Regions from separate parts of the Carboxydocella sp. JDF658 genome, predicted to be linked through region 4. Evidence: riboswitches for the same ligand, from Rfam matches in the RefSeq annotation. Region 4 holds a riboswitch; each other region holds the start of a gene.

Region 1 (4,122 bases), on a different contig from region 4:
AGGGCGGGTGTAGAGGTTTTGCCTTTAGTTCCGGCATGGCGGCTTTGACAGCAGTCTTTCAAATATTTAAGCCAGGAGATAGAATCCTGGTTTGTGATGATTTATATGGCGGTACCTATCGTCTGTTTGAACAGATCCTGCGTCCTCTCGGACTGGCCTTTACCTATCTGGATTTCAGTAATACCAGCGAGGCGGACTGGGAAAACTATGCAGGTCAGGATGTAAAGGCGGTATTTATTGAAACCCCTACTAATCCGTTGATGAAAATCTATCCATTATCCCGCCTGGCCCAATTCTGCCAGCGGCATCAATTATTATTGCTAGTAGATAATACTTTTATGACTCCCCTGCGCCAGCGTCCCCTATTGCTGGGGGCGGATATCGTTATTCATAGTGCCAGCAAATATCTGGGTGGGCACAATGATTTGATTGCAGGCCTGGTCGCAGTCAAGGACCCTGAGCTGGCGGAACGGGTGTATTTTTATCAGAATGCCTGCGGAGCTATACTGGGACCACAGGATAGCTGGTTGTTGCTGCGCGGCCTGAAGACTCTGGCGGTACGGCTGGAACGTCAGGAGCAAAATGCAGCCGGAATAGCTTCTTATTTAAATAAACACCCGAGGGTAAGAAAAGTCTGGTATCCTGGCCTGGCAGAGCATCCGGGAAGAGAGTGGCATTTTGCTCAGGCCAGCGGGCCAGGAGCTATGGTGTCTTTTGAAGTGGAATCAAAGGAGCTGGCATTAGAGGTCTTAAGCAAAATCAGACTTATTTCGTTTGCGGAAAGCTTAGGCGGAGTAGAATCGCTGTTGACTTATCCTGAAACCCAGACCCATGCGGATATCCCGGAAACAGAGAGAAGGAATAGGGGTATTACTGATTGTTTGTTGCGCTTATCAGTTGGCCTGGAGCATCTGGAAGATTTGCTGGCAGATCTGGAACAAGCTCTAGGCGGGGAGGTATAGAAAATGGAACGCGATTTAAAGGAAAAAAGTCTTTACGTTCATGCGGGTCCGCGGGGTGATAAACATACAGGTGCCGTAAATGTCCCTGTTTATCTCACCAGTACCTTTGACCAGGAGGAATTGCCTGCTCGCAAACCCTATGAATACAGCCGGGGCCAGAACCCTACCCGGGAAGCTCTGGAACAGGCTATTGCCAGACTGGAAGGGGGTAAATACGGTTTTGCTTTCAGCTCCGGGATGGCGGCTATCTCTACAGCTCTCTGTTTATTCGCGACCGGGGAGCATGTACTGGTGACGGAAGATTGTTATGGTGGTACTTACAGGATTTTGACCAAATTCTTTGCCCGCTATGGGGTGGAATTTGATTTTGTGGATACTACCGATCTGGAACAGGTAAAAAAGGCGATAAAACCCAATACCAGAGGGATTTTTGTGGAATCGCCCAGCAATCCCCTGATGCGGATTACCGACCTGGCGGCTTTGAGCCAGCTGGCCCGGGAAAAGGGGCTGATTACCCTGATTGATAATACCTTTGCTACCCCTTATTTGCAAAAACCCCTGGCGTTAGGCATTGATGTGGTGATCCACAGTGCGACCAAATACATCGGGGGACATAGTGACCTGCTGGCGGGTCTGATTGTGGTCAATGATGAACAGCTGGCCCGGCAAATCAAGCTGGTTCAGATGGCCTTTGGGGCAGTTCTCAGTCCTTTTGACTCCTACCTGACCTTGCGGGGGCTAAAAACCCTGGCTATTCGCATGGAACAGCAGCAAAGCAACGCCCGGGAACTGGCCCTCTGGCTGCGGGATAGAAAAAAGGTGAAAAGGGTGTATTATCCCGGCTTCAGCGACCATCCCGGTGCGGAAATTCACCAGCGCCAGGCCCGGGGACCAGGAGCAGTGATCACCATTGATCTGGGCAGTGAAGAAGAAGCCATTGCCTTTATTAATTCTACCAGCATTCCGGTCATCGGGCCTAGTTTGGGCGGAGTAGAAACCATTATCACCCATCCTTTTTCCATGTCCCATGCCGGTATTCCGGCGGAAATCAAGAACCGGCTGGGAATTACGCCGGGACTGGTGCGAATTTCGGTAGGGATAGAAGAAGTTGAGGATTTGAAACAGGATTTTTCAGCTCTGGACCGATAATTGCAATTATTTTTAGTCACGTGTCTGCCAGAAAAAACTCCCCTGAACTTTCTGTTCAGGGGAGCCTTGTTAGCTCTCAAATAACACATTGGCATTATAACCGGAACCGCCCGTTTGCCGCATCAGGTCTTTGAAAGTCTTGGGCTGAACGGTACGGATGGGAATTTGTTTGCCGCAGACCGAGCAAATAATGCGCCGTTTCCCCGAAATCGGCTCTCTCTTGGTGATGAGTGTGTCCATTGAGACATGAAGAAATCCACATTTGCATTCCAGTTCCATATATTACACCCCCAAATGAAAAAGCCTTTCCAGGAAGCCTCCAATGGAAAGGCGGAGCAATCTGTGGCTCTCTATCTCTTTCCAGCTTCGGCAACCTGGCAATCATAGCCTCCGGAGCGAGGCCTTAGACCCATGGCTTTGCGCCCCCACCTTTCGATGGGTTTGCCTTTATCGACTGTGTGTAGTATTTCACTTATTAATTTAGCACTATTTGTAACAAGTGTCAACTCTTAATTGGTGAAAAATGACGAAAAAACTCAAATGGCTTGCCAAGGCAGGGTTTAACTGTTAAAATTATTTAGGGAAAATCAATAATGTGAGGAGGATATTCTAATGGCTAAGCATATTAAAACTCTGGCTGTAAAAAATCTGCAAAGTACCGTTAAAACCGGGGGTTGTGGCGAATGCCAGACCAGCTGTCAATCAGCTTGCAAAACTTCCTGCACAGTTGGTAACCAGGTTTGTGTAAGATAAAGAAAGGGCCTGACCTCACCTGCGGGGTCGGGTTTTTTACTGTCTAATGCTGTTTAATGAGGTGGTAGACATTGTTGCATAAATTTACCCTCTTTGGCAGTAGGATTGTCTATGATGTGGCTTCCGGCTCCGTCCATGTAGTGGACGAGCTGACCTGGCGGATTCTGGACTACTGGCCGGTTGCAAGTCGGGAGGAGATTGGAGCCAAATTAGGGCAGGAATATAGCCGGGAAGAAATCGAGGAAGCGGTCCGGGAGCTGGAGGAATTAAAAAAGGAGGGTCTGTTGCTGGCAGAGGACCAGGCTCCGGCTGCTTTGCATTTGCGCCAGCAATCGGTAGTAAAGGCCCTTTGTCTCCATGTAGCCCATGACTGCAATTTGCGCTGCCGTTATTGTTTTGCCGGCACCGGGCCTTTTGGCGGGGACCGTACTCTGATGAAGGAGGAAACAGGGCGTCAGGCCATTGACTTCTTGCTTAAAGCCAGCGGAAAGCGGCAGCAGGTGGAAATTGACTTCTTTGGCGGGGAGCCGCTGATGAATTTTCCGGTAGTCAAAAACCTGGTGGCATACGGCAAAGAGGCGGCCGCGGCAGCCGGGAAGAAAATCAAATTTACTTTGACTACCAATGCCCTGTTGCTAACTGAAGAAATTGAACGGTGGTTGAATGAAGAGGAAATGGCAGTGGTTCTAAGCCTGGATGGGCGTCCGGAGGTCCATGATCGCATGCGCCCCCGGCTGGATGGCAGTGGTTCTTACCAGCGTACTGTTGACCATATCCTGCGTTTTGTTAACAGCCGTAACCAGGAAAATTATTATGTGCGGGGAACTTTTACCGGCTTACAACCGGATTTTGCGGCAGATGTCATTTACATGGCTGACCTGGGGATTAAACACCTGTCGGTAGAACCGGTAGTAGGGGCGCCGGAAGAGGATTATGCCCTGAAGGAAGAGCATCTACCACAATTGCTGGCAGAATATGAACGGCTGACAGAGGAGTTTTTGCGGCGCCAGGAAACAGGGCAGCCCTTTACCTTTTTCCATTTCAACCTGGATCTAACGGGTGGCCCTTGTCTGGCCAAACGGCTATCCGGTTGTGGTGCGGGCCATGAATATCTGGCCTGCGACCCGGAGGGCAACCTCTACCCCTGTCATCAATTTGTCCGCAATAAAGATTTCTGGCTGGGAACAGTAGATACAGGAGTAGAAAAACCGGAGCTGGTCCAGCGTTTTCAGGAGGCCCATGTCTTCAACAAGCAGAA
Region 2 (4,122 bases), on a different contig from region 4:
CCGACAGGCCCGGCAGCGCATGCGAGAATTGCAGGCTGTAGCCAGAGGGAAAATCAACGGGGAAAACTTCGATACCTTTCAGTTGCTCCTAACCCAGGGCCGGCTTACTACCTCGGATTTACTGCCCCTCTATCAGCAGGGAGGCTTGTCTCAGGCCCAGTTACTGCAATTTGTGGACAAGGGCCTGCTCAGTGTGGAGCAATGGCAGGAGCTGGAGGAACAAATCAAAGAGGCGGCTGCCAAAAAAGCCACACCAGCCCCGCCGGCTCCCGCCCCGGTTAACCAGAAACCGGTCGCTCCTGTCGCCCAGCTGCAGGCCCGGCAACCCGGTACTACCGGTGCGGAAACGGTGGCTCTGGCCCTGGCCAGCCAGGCCAAGCAGCTGAGCCGGGCCCAGCTGGATCAGATGGTGCTAGCTCAACTCAAAACCGTTCCTGATGCGCAAATACAGGCCCTTTTGCCGGACCTCACCCCTGATACCGGTCGAGAGCAACTGACTGTGATCATCGTCAACAAACTGGTGGGCTGGAATCGCAATGAGCTGGCTGCCCGCTTCCTCTACGAATTCTATCGCTTGCCAGAAGCAGAGCAAAAACTATTACTGCAAAAACCCCTGACCACTTTACCACCCCAGCAGCAAATCCAGGCCCTCAGCAAACCCCTGGCCCTGCTGGTCAGTGACACCCTGGCCGGTCTGCAAAGATTGCTGGCCGCAAACTGAAAACCCCGCTTAGCGGGGTTTTCTTTTGCCCAGAACCTGGATGCCAGTGGGCAGCCCATAGCCATACCAGCTGTCCCATCCTTTACTGCCCAGATCAATTGCACCAGCTGTCAGCCGTTGCCTGATCTCTTTCGCTTTCAGCCTGGGATAGGCGGATTTCAATAAGGCTGCCAGCCCGGTGATATGGGGACTGGCCATCGATGTTCCGCTCATCACCTTATAATCTCCCCCCGGTATAGTACTGAGAATCTCCACCCCCGGCGCTACCAGATCCAGGGCCGGGCCAGTGCTGGAAAAGGGAGCCCGTTGCCACTGACGGTCAATCGCTCCTACGGCCATCACTTCCGGATACCTGGCCGGATAGAGAACGGTATCCCCTTTTCCTTCTTCGTTCCCAGCATTGCCCGCCGCAGCCATTAGCAGGATTCCCGCTCTGGCTGCTCTTTTCACCGCATACCGCAAAAGGGGATTGTTCTGTTTTCCTCCCAGGCTCAGGTTGACTATATCCAGCCGGTTTTTGATGGCCCATTCCAGACCAGCCGCTATGTCGCTGTACCAGCCGCTCCCCGCACTGTTCAGGGCCTTGATAGCAAAGAGCTCGACCCCCGGGGCAATCCCGACTACCCCTTGGCTATTGTCCTGAGCCGCTATTATCCCGGCCACATGGGTGCCATGACCATTATCATCCTGGAAGCTGTCCCCTGTCAGCGCAATCCCTCCGGCCACCTTCAAATCAGGATGCTGTAAATCAATTCCTGTATCCAGCACCCCTACCCTTACTCCTGAACCATTGACCCCCAGCTGGCTCGCCACCTGCGGGCCTGCCAGCACCGCCACCCCCCAGGGTATTTGCTGTTCCTGGGTGGTGGCCTGTTCATCTTCAAAAACTTCCATTACCCCGCGCAGGTTCCGTATCTGCTCAACTTCAGTCTGGTTCAATTCAATTACCAGATAAGGCATAGTTTCAAAACTGCGGACTATCTTGCCGGAAAGAGAGCGCAGTAAGCCTTCACGCCGCCGTCGCCAGTAACGTTCTTCCAGTTTGAGAATATAACGCTTCTTGCCTTCCATCCGGTTTGCCTCCTCTGTCTTTTTGTTGCATTATATTCCGCTGTCGTTAAATTGGCGATTTTTCTATTAAATTAGAACTTCTTGCCAGAGGCAGGATTTTTCCATTTAACCCCGAATATATTGGGTAAGAACAGAAGACAACGGGCAAACCAGGCGAAAGCCTGGGGCGCAAAGCCATGGGTCTAAGGTTCCCGTCGGGAACTATGATTGCCAGGCTGCTCATATGGCAAAGGGTAATGGCACTATAGCCATTTTGAGCAGCCTGCTTTCCAGTGGAAAGCAGGCTGTTTCTTTCCCACCCTTTACTGTACGCGCCCCCGGCTTTCCCTTCCCGCTGGGGGCGATATTTTATGAGGAAGCGAAGCGTGAGTCTGATTCTCCTGTTTCTGCTCTGGCTAATAGCCGCAGTGCCGGCCTGGGCAGCTGCCCAGCCTGGTGTCAGGTGGCTGGAACCCTTAACTTCCGAATTGGTAAAGGTAAAAATCAATCCCGCTCAACCGGGACAATTGCTGATTCAGGGTCAGAACTTGCCTGCCGGACAGGTACTGGTGGAAATCCGTCGCGGCGATGACCGCGCCGCCTATTACTTCCCGGTCCGTAACGGTGCTATCACTGGTTCCTTCTGGTTGCGCTTTGGCAGCGGCCAGTATTACCTGACCGTTTATCTCCCGGCCGGTGCTGCTTTCCTCTACCAGGTCGAGGCTGAAGCACGTCTGGAAGCTATCGACTTGCCGGACCGACGTTATCTCCTGCCTGGCAGTGGCGTGGAAAGCGACCATCCCGTTGTGCGTAAACTGGCTCAGGATCTGGCTGGCAAAAACGCTGGCGCCAGACCAAAAGCCTATAATATTTACCGCTGGGTAACCAGCAATATAGCCTATGATGCTGTTCGCCTCAGCAGCCAGCAACTTTATGGTCCCGGTTCAGGCGCCCTGGCCACCCTGGCCAGCCGCAAGGGCCTCTGCCTGGATTATGCCAATCTGACGGTAGCTCTCCTGCGCGCCGCTAACCTGCCGGCCAGGGTAGTGGTGGGCCAGGCCTATGACCGCGTCTGGTACGAACACGCCTGGGCCGAAGTCCTGCTGGACGGCAAATGGCAACCCCTGGACCCTACCTGGGATGCCGGTTACCTGGCGGGCAACCGATTTATCCCGCGTGCCCAAACCCTCTACTTCTCCATGTCCTACAGCCAGTTCTACCGCTACCACCGGGCGGAAGAATACCGATAAACTGCAAAAGCGGTACCTCGCCTTACGGCCTGGTACCGCTTTTTCCCTTATGACATCAATCTGGCCAGCAATGCTGCCAGTTCAGCTCTTGTCGTCACTCCTGCCGGAGCCAGTTTATCTTTTTTCCGTCCTTTCAGGATGCCGGCTTCCACCAGTTTGTTCACTGCTCCCTGCGCCCAGGTGGCTACCTGCTGCCGGTCGCTGTAGCTCTCCAGCTTACCGCCATTTCCGCCCTTGATTTTGCTCCCATAAGCCCGTTCCAGGATCACTGCCAGCTCCTGCCGGGTTAACTTATCCCCTGGCCGAAACTTGCCCTGATACCCCTGCATCAGTCCGGCTTTGGCCGCTGCAGCCACATAGGGCGCATACCAGGCCGAACTCTGGACATCAGAGAAGGTCGCAGTGGCGCTATCCTCTATTTCTGCTCCTGTGGCTTCCACCAGCATTTTAGCCGCTTCTGCCCGGGCAACCGGCTGCTCTGGCCGGAAGTATCCCTGCTCATCTCCATCGATTACGGCCAACCCGGCGATTTTTTCGATCTCCCCTCTGGCCCAGTGTTTAGCAGTATCGGGGAAACTGTTCTTCACAGCTACTACCCCGTATAAACCGCCTCGTTTAATACTGGCAGTAATGGTCCCGGTAGCAGCATCAAAATTTTGCTGCCGGACTTTCAGTTTTTGACCATTGCCTTTAAATTCGAAGAGATAAATATTTTTTTCACCCTGAACTTTGCTCTGATCCAGCTTAAAGCTAATTTTGAAGGCTTGTGGCGGCTTGAAGGACAGAACCAGATCATAAACCGGACTTAACAATTCTCCCCTAACGATAAAAGGAGGCTCTTCATAGGTCTTAACATACAGCAAGGCATTGGCCGGCAAGCTGGCATTGCCGAAATCCACTGCCAGGCGCCCCTGGTCTGCACTTACTGCTGCCCCGTTAGTCGGCAGGGAAAACTCCTCCACCCGGGAAGGAGCCAGCGGCCTGCCCGGCCGGATACTTACCGGCGCTTTAAACAGTGCCTCAGCTACTGCCTGGTGCCCGGCATCGGAGAGATGAGCATTATTATAGTCCTGATAAATGGGATCCTTTCCTTTGCCAAGA
Region 3 (4,122 bases), on a different contig from region 4:
TATTACAAATCGGCGACAAAGGGGTGAAAGGCCATGGTGTGCAAGAACTGTCAACTGTGTGGCAGGGAAGGGCAGGCTGACCTGGTCTGTAGCTGGATTCTGGCAGATGGGGAAGTAACAGAAGCCTGCTGGTGTGTGTGCAAAGATTGTCGCCAGCATCTAGAAGATCGGGTCTGGAGTGTTTATCGGGAATTGCTGGTAATGTGAGGCAAGGAGTGGACCATGGATAAGCGGGTTGCGGTGATGGGTGGGACTTTTGATCCCATCCATCTAGGCCACCTGGTGGTGGCTCAGGAAGTTGCGGATGAACTGGGGCTGGATCGGGTGCTGTTCGTTCCCTCCGGCCAGCCCCCCCATAAACAGGGGGCAAAAGTGACAGCGGCGGAACTACGGGCGGAGATGGTCAGGCTGGCCATAGCGGACAATCCCCGTTTTCAGCTCTGCCTGCTGGAGCTGGAAAGGCCAGGGCCTTCATATACATACGATACGGTTCGGCAGCTGCTGGACCAGGGGAATTACCAGGAGCTCTATTTCATCACCGGGGCCGATGCGGTGCTGGAGATTCTGACCTGGCACCGAGTGCGGGAATTGCTGGCCTTATGTCATTTTATTGCTGTGACAAGGCCGGGTTTTGAGCTGGAGCAATTGCGGGAGGTGCAGGGACGGCTGGGAACGCAGCTGGGACAGCGAATCCGGCCCTTTACAGTGCCCTCTCTGGCTATTTCCTCCTCGGACATACGGGCCCGGGTGGCCCGGGGGAAAAGCATCAAGTATCTGGTTCATCCCGAGGTAGAAAAATTTATTGTTAATAATAACCTGTACCGGTTTTAATTTGCTCACATACTTTGCGCCCACCATTCAAATACTAAACTTGCCTGAAAGGCAGACTTATTTTTGGAGAGGTGGGTTACCATGGTGACAACATTGTATGTAGGCAATTTGCCCTGGGCCATTAAACAGGATGACTTAATCCGGGCCTTTTCCCAGCATGGGGAAGTGCTGGGGGCCAGGATTATTACTGACCGGGAAACCGGGCGCAGTCGCGGTTTCGGTTTTGTGGAAGTCAACGATGCCGATGACGATCGCATGATTCAGGCGATGAACGGGGCCGAGCTACAGGGACGTACAATCACTGTAAATGAGGCCAAACCCAGGGAATTACAGTAAGTAAAAGAAGACTGTCGACCTTTACGTCGGCAGTCTTCTTTTAAAATTCTTTTTCAGCAATCTTTTCACAGGCCAGTTTTACTGAAATAAAGGTACCCTTTCCAGTATAGGAGATAAGCAATTGTTCACATTGATTAAAAACCAGCGGCAGACCTCTTCCCAGGGAGTTCCGGGTGGAAAAACCATTAATTAGGATGGATTGTGGCAATTTTTCCAGCACAAACCCTTTTCCCTCGTCTCTAATGGTAATAATGATGTTATAGCTATTATCTAACCCCCATTGTACATGGCCCCGGCCAGCATGCTTTACAACATTTGTGATTAACTCAGAAAAAACCACGGAATAGATCCTTTGCTTATGCGGTGGTACTAAAATTTTTGTCAGCCAGTTGCTAAACATTTGTCTGGCCTGAGATATATCAAAAACGCTTTGAATAAAAACTTTCGTGAAATAGGTGTAATCGAGTTCGTGGTGTTTAATTTCTTCATCGCTGATTAACTTTACCTTTCCGTTTGTGACATCCTCCAAAAAATTTTTATAAAGTGCTACTATATGTTTATACTGCCAATCATGGTGTCCTTCAGGGTTAAAAGTTTTCTCCCACCAATTAACGAAGCAATTTACTACCTGCGGGTCCCATTGTTTACCTGCTTCTTGAATTAATATCCCGATTGCCTGTTCCTGGGACATTCCTGGACGGTATACTCTGTCACTGGTCATTGCATCAAAAGCATCTGCCACTGCTAATATCCTGGCGCCTAAATCAATGGTTTCACCAACCAGGCCATAGGGGTAACCGCTTCCATTCCAGTATTCATGGTGCTGAGCAATGGCAGGCAATAGTTCCCGGAAACTTTCAAATCCTTCCAGAATACGACATGCTATTAAAGGATGCTGTTTAAGCAGGGTCATTTCTTCTTCTGTTAATTTATCTGGTTTTCTTAATATTTGGTCGGGTACTCCGATTTTGCCGATATCATGGAATAGTGCGGCCAGATAGATTTGTTCCACCTGTTCTTGTGGAAGATCCATTTCCAGGGCAATGATTCTGGCATACTCTGCTACTTTCTGGGAGTGATGTTTTGTATAACTGTCTTTTGCTTCAACAGCCTGGATGATTGTGTTGATCGCTGCAATCATGACTTCTTTGGTTGGTATTTCCGAGTATTTGGCAGCGAACAGGCTGATGTACTTGATATCCATTGAAATTGTATCCCCTTCCCTATTTTATTATCCATGAAATAGCAGATTAGCATTATAGCCAGCGGTACCATTTTTCCGGACTAGATTCTTAAACGTTTTGGGTTCAACAGTACGGATAGGAATTTGTTTGCCGCAATAAGAACAAATGATGCGGCGTTTGCCGGTAATTGGTTCTCTTTTGATGATCAGTGTCTGCATAGAGACGTGGAGATAACCACATTTGCATTCCAGTTCCATGAAAAGATACCCCCTTAAAAATAGAAAAAGCCTTTCCAGGAAAGCCCATGGAAAGGCAGAGCGTCTATATGCTCGCTGCTTTCCAGCTTCGGCAACCTGGCAATCATAGCCCCTGGAGGGGCCTTAGACCCATGGCTTTGCGCCCCCACCTTTCGATGGGTTTGCCTTTATCGACTGTTTTGCATTTTATTGTGTAACACAAATTTATTCTACTATATAATTTATTACAATTAAACTAAAAATGTCAATACTGGATAAAGAATATTTTAACATACATCCACCACTTGACCACCGGTAATAACCTGCAATTGCTCCAGGGTTACTGGCACAGCTGAATTGGGAGTACCGGCAGCAGCATAGACCAGCGGAAATCTCTGCATACTGATATCCAGATATACCGGCAGGGGCTGGGAGAGAGCAAAGGGACAAACTCCGCCAGCGGGATGGCCGGTATAGTGCAGGGCCTGTTCGGGGTTGGCAAAACGGATTTTGCGGGCTCCGGTCAGGGCCTTTAATTTTTTGGTATCCACCCTCAGGTCGCCACAGGTTACTACCAGCAGGGGTTGGTCATCAGCCAGGAATACCAGGCTTTTAGCGATTTGGGCCGGTGTCACCCCTAGCGCCCTGGCAGCCAGCTCACTGGTTTCGGTACTGACCTCAAACTCGATTACCTTTATTCCCAGCTGGAATTGATCCAGAAATTCCTGAATCCGTTGATGAACTGGATTTTGCAGGGTTTGTACCACCATCGTCTCCCCCTCATCTCCTTTTTTAGTGTCAGTATAAAGAAAAATGGGAGAAAATGCAAGGCACTCGCCAATTTTGCCTGTTTATGCTATAATGGGCGGAGAAAACTGTCAACAGGGGTTAACCGGGATGGAAGCAGTTATCTTTATCCAACAACAAGTAAAAGGAGAACGCTGGCAGCATATTGAAGGGGTGCGGCGGCAGGCCCGCCGTTTGGCCCTTACCCACGGACTGGAGCCGGAAAAGGCGGAACAGGCGGCCCTCTGGCATGATGTCGCCCGCGATTATCCTCCGGAGCGGCTGCTGGAACTGGCCCGGCAGCAGGGGCTGGAACTGGATGCCGACTGGCTGGCTGTACCCATGCTTTTACATGGGCCGGTGGGAGCGCAGCTGGCGGCTGAACAGGGGGTCAGGGACAAGCAAGTTTTGCAGGCTATTGCCCGTCATACCCTGGGCCATCCGGAGGCGACAGCTCTGGACAAGCTGTTGTTTGTGGCCGATATGATCGAACCGGGACGGGATTACCCCGGAGTGGAAGAATTGAGACTGCTGGCAGGCCGGGATCTGGAAGGGGCCTATCTGGCCGGGCTGGATCATACTCTCCGCTATTTGGTGGAGCGCCAGCAATACATCCATCCGCTGGCGGTTAGGGCCCGCAATGCCCAGTTACTAAGACTTAAGGCAAGGGAGGTAAAATAAGTGTCTGAGCAAGAGACCAGAAAGTTACTGGATTTGATTAAAGCCGGTGCCGAAGACAAGAAAGCCCG
Region 4 (4,122 bases):
CCCATACCAGCCATTATCACCAGCACCGCCCCCGTTTTTGAGGATATATTCCTGGCCAAAAACAAAATTCTGTTGTTTTACTGCCAGCGGGGCCAGACCCTTCATGGCTTTAACAGGGGCTACCCGGGCTGTCGCCCGTCTGCTGACCTGCCCTTTTTCTACTCCCAGCACCGGAGCAAAAGCAAAATTCACTTCTTTGCTCAAATTCACAGTAATGGATTTGTTATCAGCTCCAATGGTAATCTCTTTCGTAAGTAACTCTGTACCACCATTGGCAGCCAGATATTGTTCTGCTACCGCCACAGCTGCATCCGGATGATCCGGCAATTCCTGCACCCCGGCCAAAGCCGCCGCATCGGCCATGGTCTGCAGGCGGTTTTCCCAGAGATAATACTGGCCAAAATCAGCTACCATCGCCACCATCCCCAGCAGCCCCGTCAGAGCCAGGGCCACCAGCACGATTGCCGTCCCTCTTTCTCCGCTCTCTTTGCTCTTCATCTTTCCTCCCCCCTACTCCATCCGCATCTGCACACTGCCACTTACTGTATAGGGGTTACCGATAATTTCACCGATAATGGGGGCAAAGATTTGTACCGGGTAGGAAACCTGCACCGTTACCGGTTGCCCCCGCAGGCGATTGCTATAGGCAGGAGCGATGGTGATTTGCAGTTTACTGCTATCCAGGCCCACAGCTGTATCTTTAATCCTGGCGATAATAGCTGTATCCTGGGCCCCCACCACTGCCAGACGCGCCCCCTCCCGGGCCCCATTGTTCACCGTCAGATAGGCATGGAAAATGCGACCGAATTCAATAATGCCAAAGAGCAACATTAATAAAAGAGGCAGAACAAGGGCCATTTCCACCAGTGCCTGTCCCCTTTCCCCTCTTTTTCTTCCCATCCCCATTTTCCTCACCTACCTAACCAGAGTGTCACCAGTAAATAGCCCAGGCTGAGAGGAATGGCATAGGGGATAGCCGTCGGATCTGTCTGGCTGGTTTCTTCCTTCCACCACTGGCCGGTAAAGAGACCAACAAACAGCCTGGCACCTGCTTTAGACCAGGTTTGTTTAAACCCGGCCCAGCCCTGTTGCCAGAGGAGTCGGCCACACAGCCAAAGTCCCCCTAGAATGGCCCCTGCCAGAAAAGTATATAACGCCACTTTTCCCCCTGCCCAGGCACCGATGGCCGCCAGGAATTTCACATCTCCTGCACCCATTCCACCTACCAGAAAGGGCAGGATTAGTAGACCCAGACCAACCAGCCAGCCCAGCAAAGAGCCTTTCAATTCAGGCCAACCGCCCTGGTAATAGTGCCAGCCCCAGATCAGAGGCAGGGTATACAGTACCAGCCAGTTGGGAATGCGCCGATAGCGCCAGTCATAATAAATGGCAAGTGTGATGATAACCCAGAACAAACTCATCCCTCCGCCCGGGAAAAATAGGGCCCTACACCGAGGCACTCGGCCTACCGCGTAGGGCCTTGGGGTTTTTTTAGCTAGCACTAAAGCTTAGTCCTTCAAATACCGCCTTAATCTTATCCTTGAAAGCTATTACCGTTACAACCAGAGCCGCCGCCACCAAAGCAATAATCAGACCATACTCGGTCATTGCCTGACCAGACTCCTCTTTCCACAATCTTTTGATGATGTTCATACCAAATCCCTCCTTGCTAAACTTCGCTCTTTTTCACCCTTATGCATAAGACACAACACCTAAAAACCCCCTTTTACCGGCTGCCCGGCGAAAGGGGGTCACAAACCGACCTTCCACAATTCGGCAGCCTGGCAGTCATAGCGCTTATACGCCTTAGACCCATGGCTTTGCGCCCCCGGCTTTCACCGGGTTTGCCTTTATCGTTGTGTCTTATTGCCTTGTTCTGATTTTAGTATATACCCAATTAGGACAAATGTCTATGGGACCGCAGCTTTAATTTTTCTAGGACTTAGGTCCCAGACAAATGGTTTTTTTCGTACAAAGGTTTAATTTTATCTTTAAACAATATTAAAGATAATACTAGAGCTGCTGCAACCAGAGAGATAATCAGCGTGTACTCACTTAAAGCCTGCCCCTTCTCCTCCCGCCAAAACCGTTGAACTTTTCCCATACCGGTCCCTCCTCCGCTTCGCCTTTCAGGCTCCTACTTTTAGTATACATAAATGAAGGGGTATTAGTCTATGGATCTTAAGTCCCAAAAGCCTGCTCATTAAAAATTCGCAACAATGTCTGCAATTCCCGTTTCCCCTGTTGCCGCTGCCGCAAATCCAGAAAAACCACCCGCTGGTAGCGGGCTGCCAGATAGGCCAGACGGCGAGGCGATATGAGCGGAAACCACTTTTGCTCTACTACCAGCAGATTAAAATGTTCCCGCGCCAGTTTATCGGCAATGGCCAGAGTCTGATCCCAGGACCCCTGGTCAATGATGATAATCTGCAGCAACCAGTGATAACGATACTCGTATTGCAGCAGCCAGCGTACCACCCCTTCCAGATTAGTCACATTATTCCTGGTCAATAGCACCACGGAAATCCCATTCATTTGTGGTTGCCGTTGTTGACGGCGGCTGTAAAACAGTCCCCACAGCAGCAAGCCCACTAAGCCCAGCAAACAGAAAAAGGGCAGCCACCATGACATATAATCCACCCCACTCCGGGATTTTTGTCTATGCCATGATATGCTGCCTTCAGGAATTGGGTTCCTCGGTCAGTCCCATGCGCACAGCAAACAGCGCCGCCTGGGTCCGGTCTTCCACCCCGATTTTTTTAAAAAGATGGGTCAGATGATTTTTTACAGTCTTCTCACTGATGAACAACCTTTCCCCGATTTCCCGGTTGGTCAAACCCTGAGCCACCATGCCCAGAATATCCCTTTCCCGTCGGGTAAGCTGTTGCAAAAGCTGTTGTTCCTGCAGACGGGTCATCATGTGGCTGATTTTTTCCATTACCTCCGGAGCAATCACGGTTCCACCCCCGGTTACTGTGGCCACTGCCGCCAGCAAGTTATCAGCACTGATGTCCTTGAGCAGGTAGCCTGCTACCCCGGCCTTAATCACCTCCGGTGCCCGTTCATCCACCGCTACTGTTAGAGCGATGATCTTCACCCGGGGCATCAGCTGTTTCAACTGGCGGATAGCCTGAATACCATCAGTACGGGGCATGTTGATATCCATCAAAACAAGATCGGGAAGACATTCCCGGGCCTTCGCCACTGCCTCCGCCCCATCTCCCGCTTCCCCCACCACCTCCAGGTTGGGCTCTAGAGCCAGTACCTTGCGTAAGCCTTCCCGGATCAGAGGATGGTCATCTACCAGCAAAATCCTCACTATCCCCATAGCTAAACCTCCCTATCCTTCGTTGAGCGGTACTTTCAGCAGAATCTCCGTCCCCTGCCCTGGTCGACTGCGCAGGATGAAAGTGCCTCCTAACAGTTCCACCCTTTCCCGCATACTGGTCAAACCCAGGCTCTCCCGTTGCTTGTTGGCCAGGGCTTGTTCCACATCAAACCCCTGGCCATCATCCTTGATCAGGATGTTAACACTATCCCGGCCCATTTCCAGCCGCACTATAACTTTGCTGGCCCGGGCATGTTTCCAGACATTATTGAGGGCTTCCTGGACCACGCGAAACAGTCCTACTTCCACCGCATTATCCAGGCGCCTTTCATAACCAAAGAAGATAAATTCCGTGTTTAAATTATATTTGCTCTTATAATCCTCCAGATAGCGACGCAAAGCCGGAACCAGACCCAGGTCATCTAAAGCCATGGGCCTGAGGTCAAAAATGATTTTACGAATATCCTGCAGGGTATTGCGTACCAGCTCTTTCAGACTCTGCAGTTCCCCTTTAACTTTGTCTGGCTTCAGTTCGAGCAATTTCTCACAAAATTCCATGCGCAAAACAATATTGGCAATGGCCTGAGCCGGTCCGTCATGGATTTCCCGGGCCACCCGTTTTCTTTCTTCCTCCTGGGCCTTGATCACCCGGATACTCAGGTTTTGTTTTTGTGCCAGCCCTTCTAACTGATTGTTGACCTCATTCAGACTTCCCGAAAGGAAATCCATGACCACAGCCACCTGGGAAGCCAGATTCTCCGCCTTGGCTACCGTTTGCTGCATGTTTTTCAATG

What was found. Region 4 has a riboswitch for cyclic di-GMP ahead of JDF658_RS08265 (Flp family type IVb pilin). Riboswitches for the same ligand answer to the same signal wherever they lie in the genome.
Region 1: another riboswitch for cyclic di-GMP. It lies ahead of JDF658_RS07030 (hypothetical protein); the one in region 4 lies ahead of JDF658_RS08265 (Flp family type IVb pilin).
Region 2: another riboswitch for cyclic di-GMP. It lies ahead of JDF658_RS01865 (transglutaminase family protein); the one in region 4 lies ahead of JDF658_RS08265 (Flp family type IVb pilin).
Region 3: another riboswitch for cyclic di-GMP. It lies ahead of JDF658_RS10865 (hypothetical protein); the one in region 4 lies ahead of JDF658_RS08265 (Flp family type IVb pilin).

Annotation. Positions count from the first base shown of each region.
Region 1 covers NZ_BDLR01000034.1:26,149-30,270, forward strand. Annotated here, with positions in the region: gene JDF658_RS07020 (PLP-dependent aspartate aminotransferase family protein) at 1-962, shown strand, start outside; gene JDF658_RS07025 (PLP-dependent aspartate aminotransferase family protein) at 966-2,111, shown strand; gene JDF658_RS07030 (hypothetical protein) at 2,181-2,390, opposite strand; cyclic di-GMP riboswitch class I at 2,477-2,567, opposite strand; gene scfA (six-cysteine ranthipeptide SCIFF) at 2,724-2,864, shown strand; gene scfB (thioether cross-link-forming SCIFF peptide maturase) at 2,936-4,122, shown strand, end outside.
Region 2 covers NZ_BDLR01000005.1:110,156-114,277, reverse strand. Annotated here, with positions in the region: gene JDF658_RS01875 (hypothetical protein) at 1-721, shown strand, start outside; gene JDF658_RS01870 (S8 family peptidase) at 731-1,792, opposite strand; cyclic di-GMP riboswitch class I at 1,926-2,015, shown strand; gene JDF658_RS01865 (transglutaminase family protein) at 2,143-3,021, shown strand; gene JDF658_RS01860 (S-layer homology domain-containing protein) at 3,069-4,122, opposite strand, start outside.
Region 3 covers NZ_BDLR01000082.1:4,428-8,549, forward strand. Annotated here, with positions in the region: gene JDF658_RS14625 (hypothetical protein) at 34-207, shown strand; gene nadD (nicotinate-nucleotide adenylyltransferase) at 223-831, shown strand; gene JDF658_RS10855 (RNA-binding protein) at 913-1,167, shown strand; gene JDF658_RS10860 (HD domain-containing phosphohydrolase) at 1,208-2,371, opposite strand; gene JDF658_RS10865 (hypothetical protein) at 2,399-2,608, opposite strand; cyclic di-GMP riboswitch class I at 2,696-2,784, opposite strand; gene JDF658_RS10870 (YbaK/EbsC family protein) at 2,875-3,357, opposite strand; gene yqeK (bis(5'-nucleosyl)-tetraphosphatase (symmetrical) YqeK) at 3,485-4,054, shown strand; gene rsfS (ribosome silencing factor) at 4,055-4,122, shown strand, end outside.
Region 4 covers NZ_BDLR01000045.1:44,626-48,747, reverse strand. Annotated here, with positions in the region: gene JDF658_RS08280 (TadE/TadG family type IV pilus assembly protein) at 1-498, opposite strand, end outside; gene JDF658_RS08275 (TadE/TadG family type IV pilus assembly protein) at 511-900, opposite strand; gene JDF658_RS08270 (prepilin peptidase) at 912-1,415, opposite strand; gene JDF658_RS08265 (Flp family type IVb pilin) at 1,492-1,653, opposite strand; cyclic di-GMP riboswitch class I at 1,773-1,859, opposite strand; gene JDF658_RS14235 (Flp family type IVb pilin) at 1,943-2,104, opposite strand; gene JDF658_RS08260 (glycosyltransferase family A protein) at 2,182-2,631, opposite strand; gene JDF658_RS08255 (response regulator transcription factor) at 2,681-3,328, opposite strand; gene JDF658_RS08250 (sensor histidine kinase) at 3,341-4,122, opposite strand, start outside.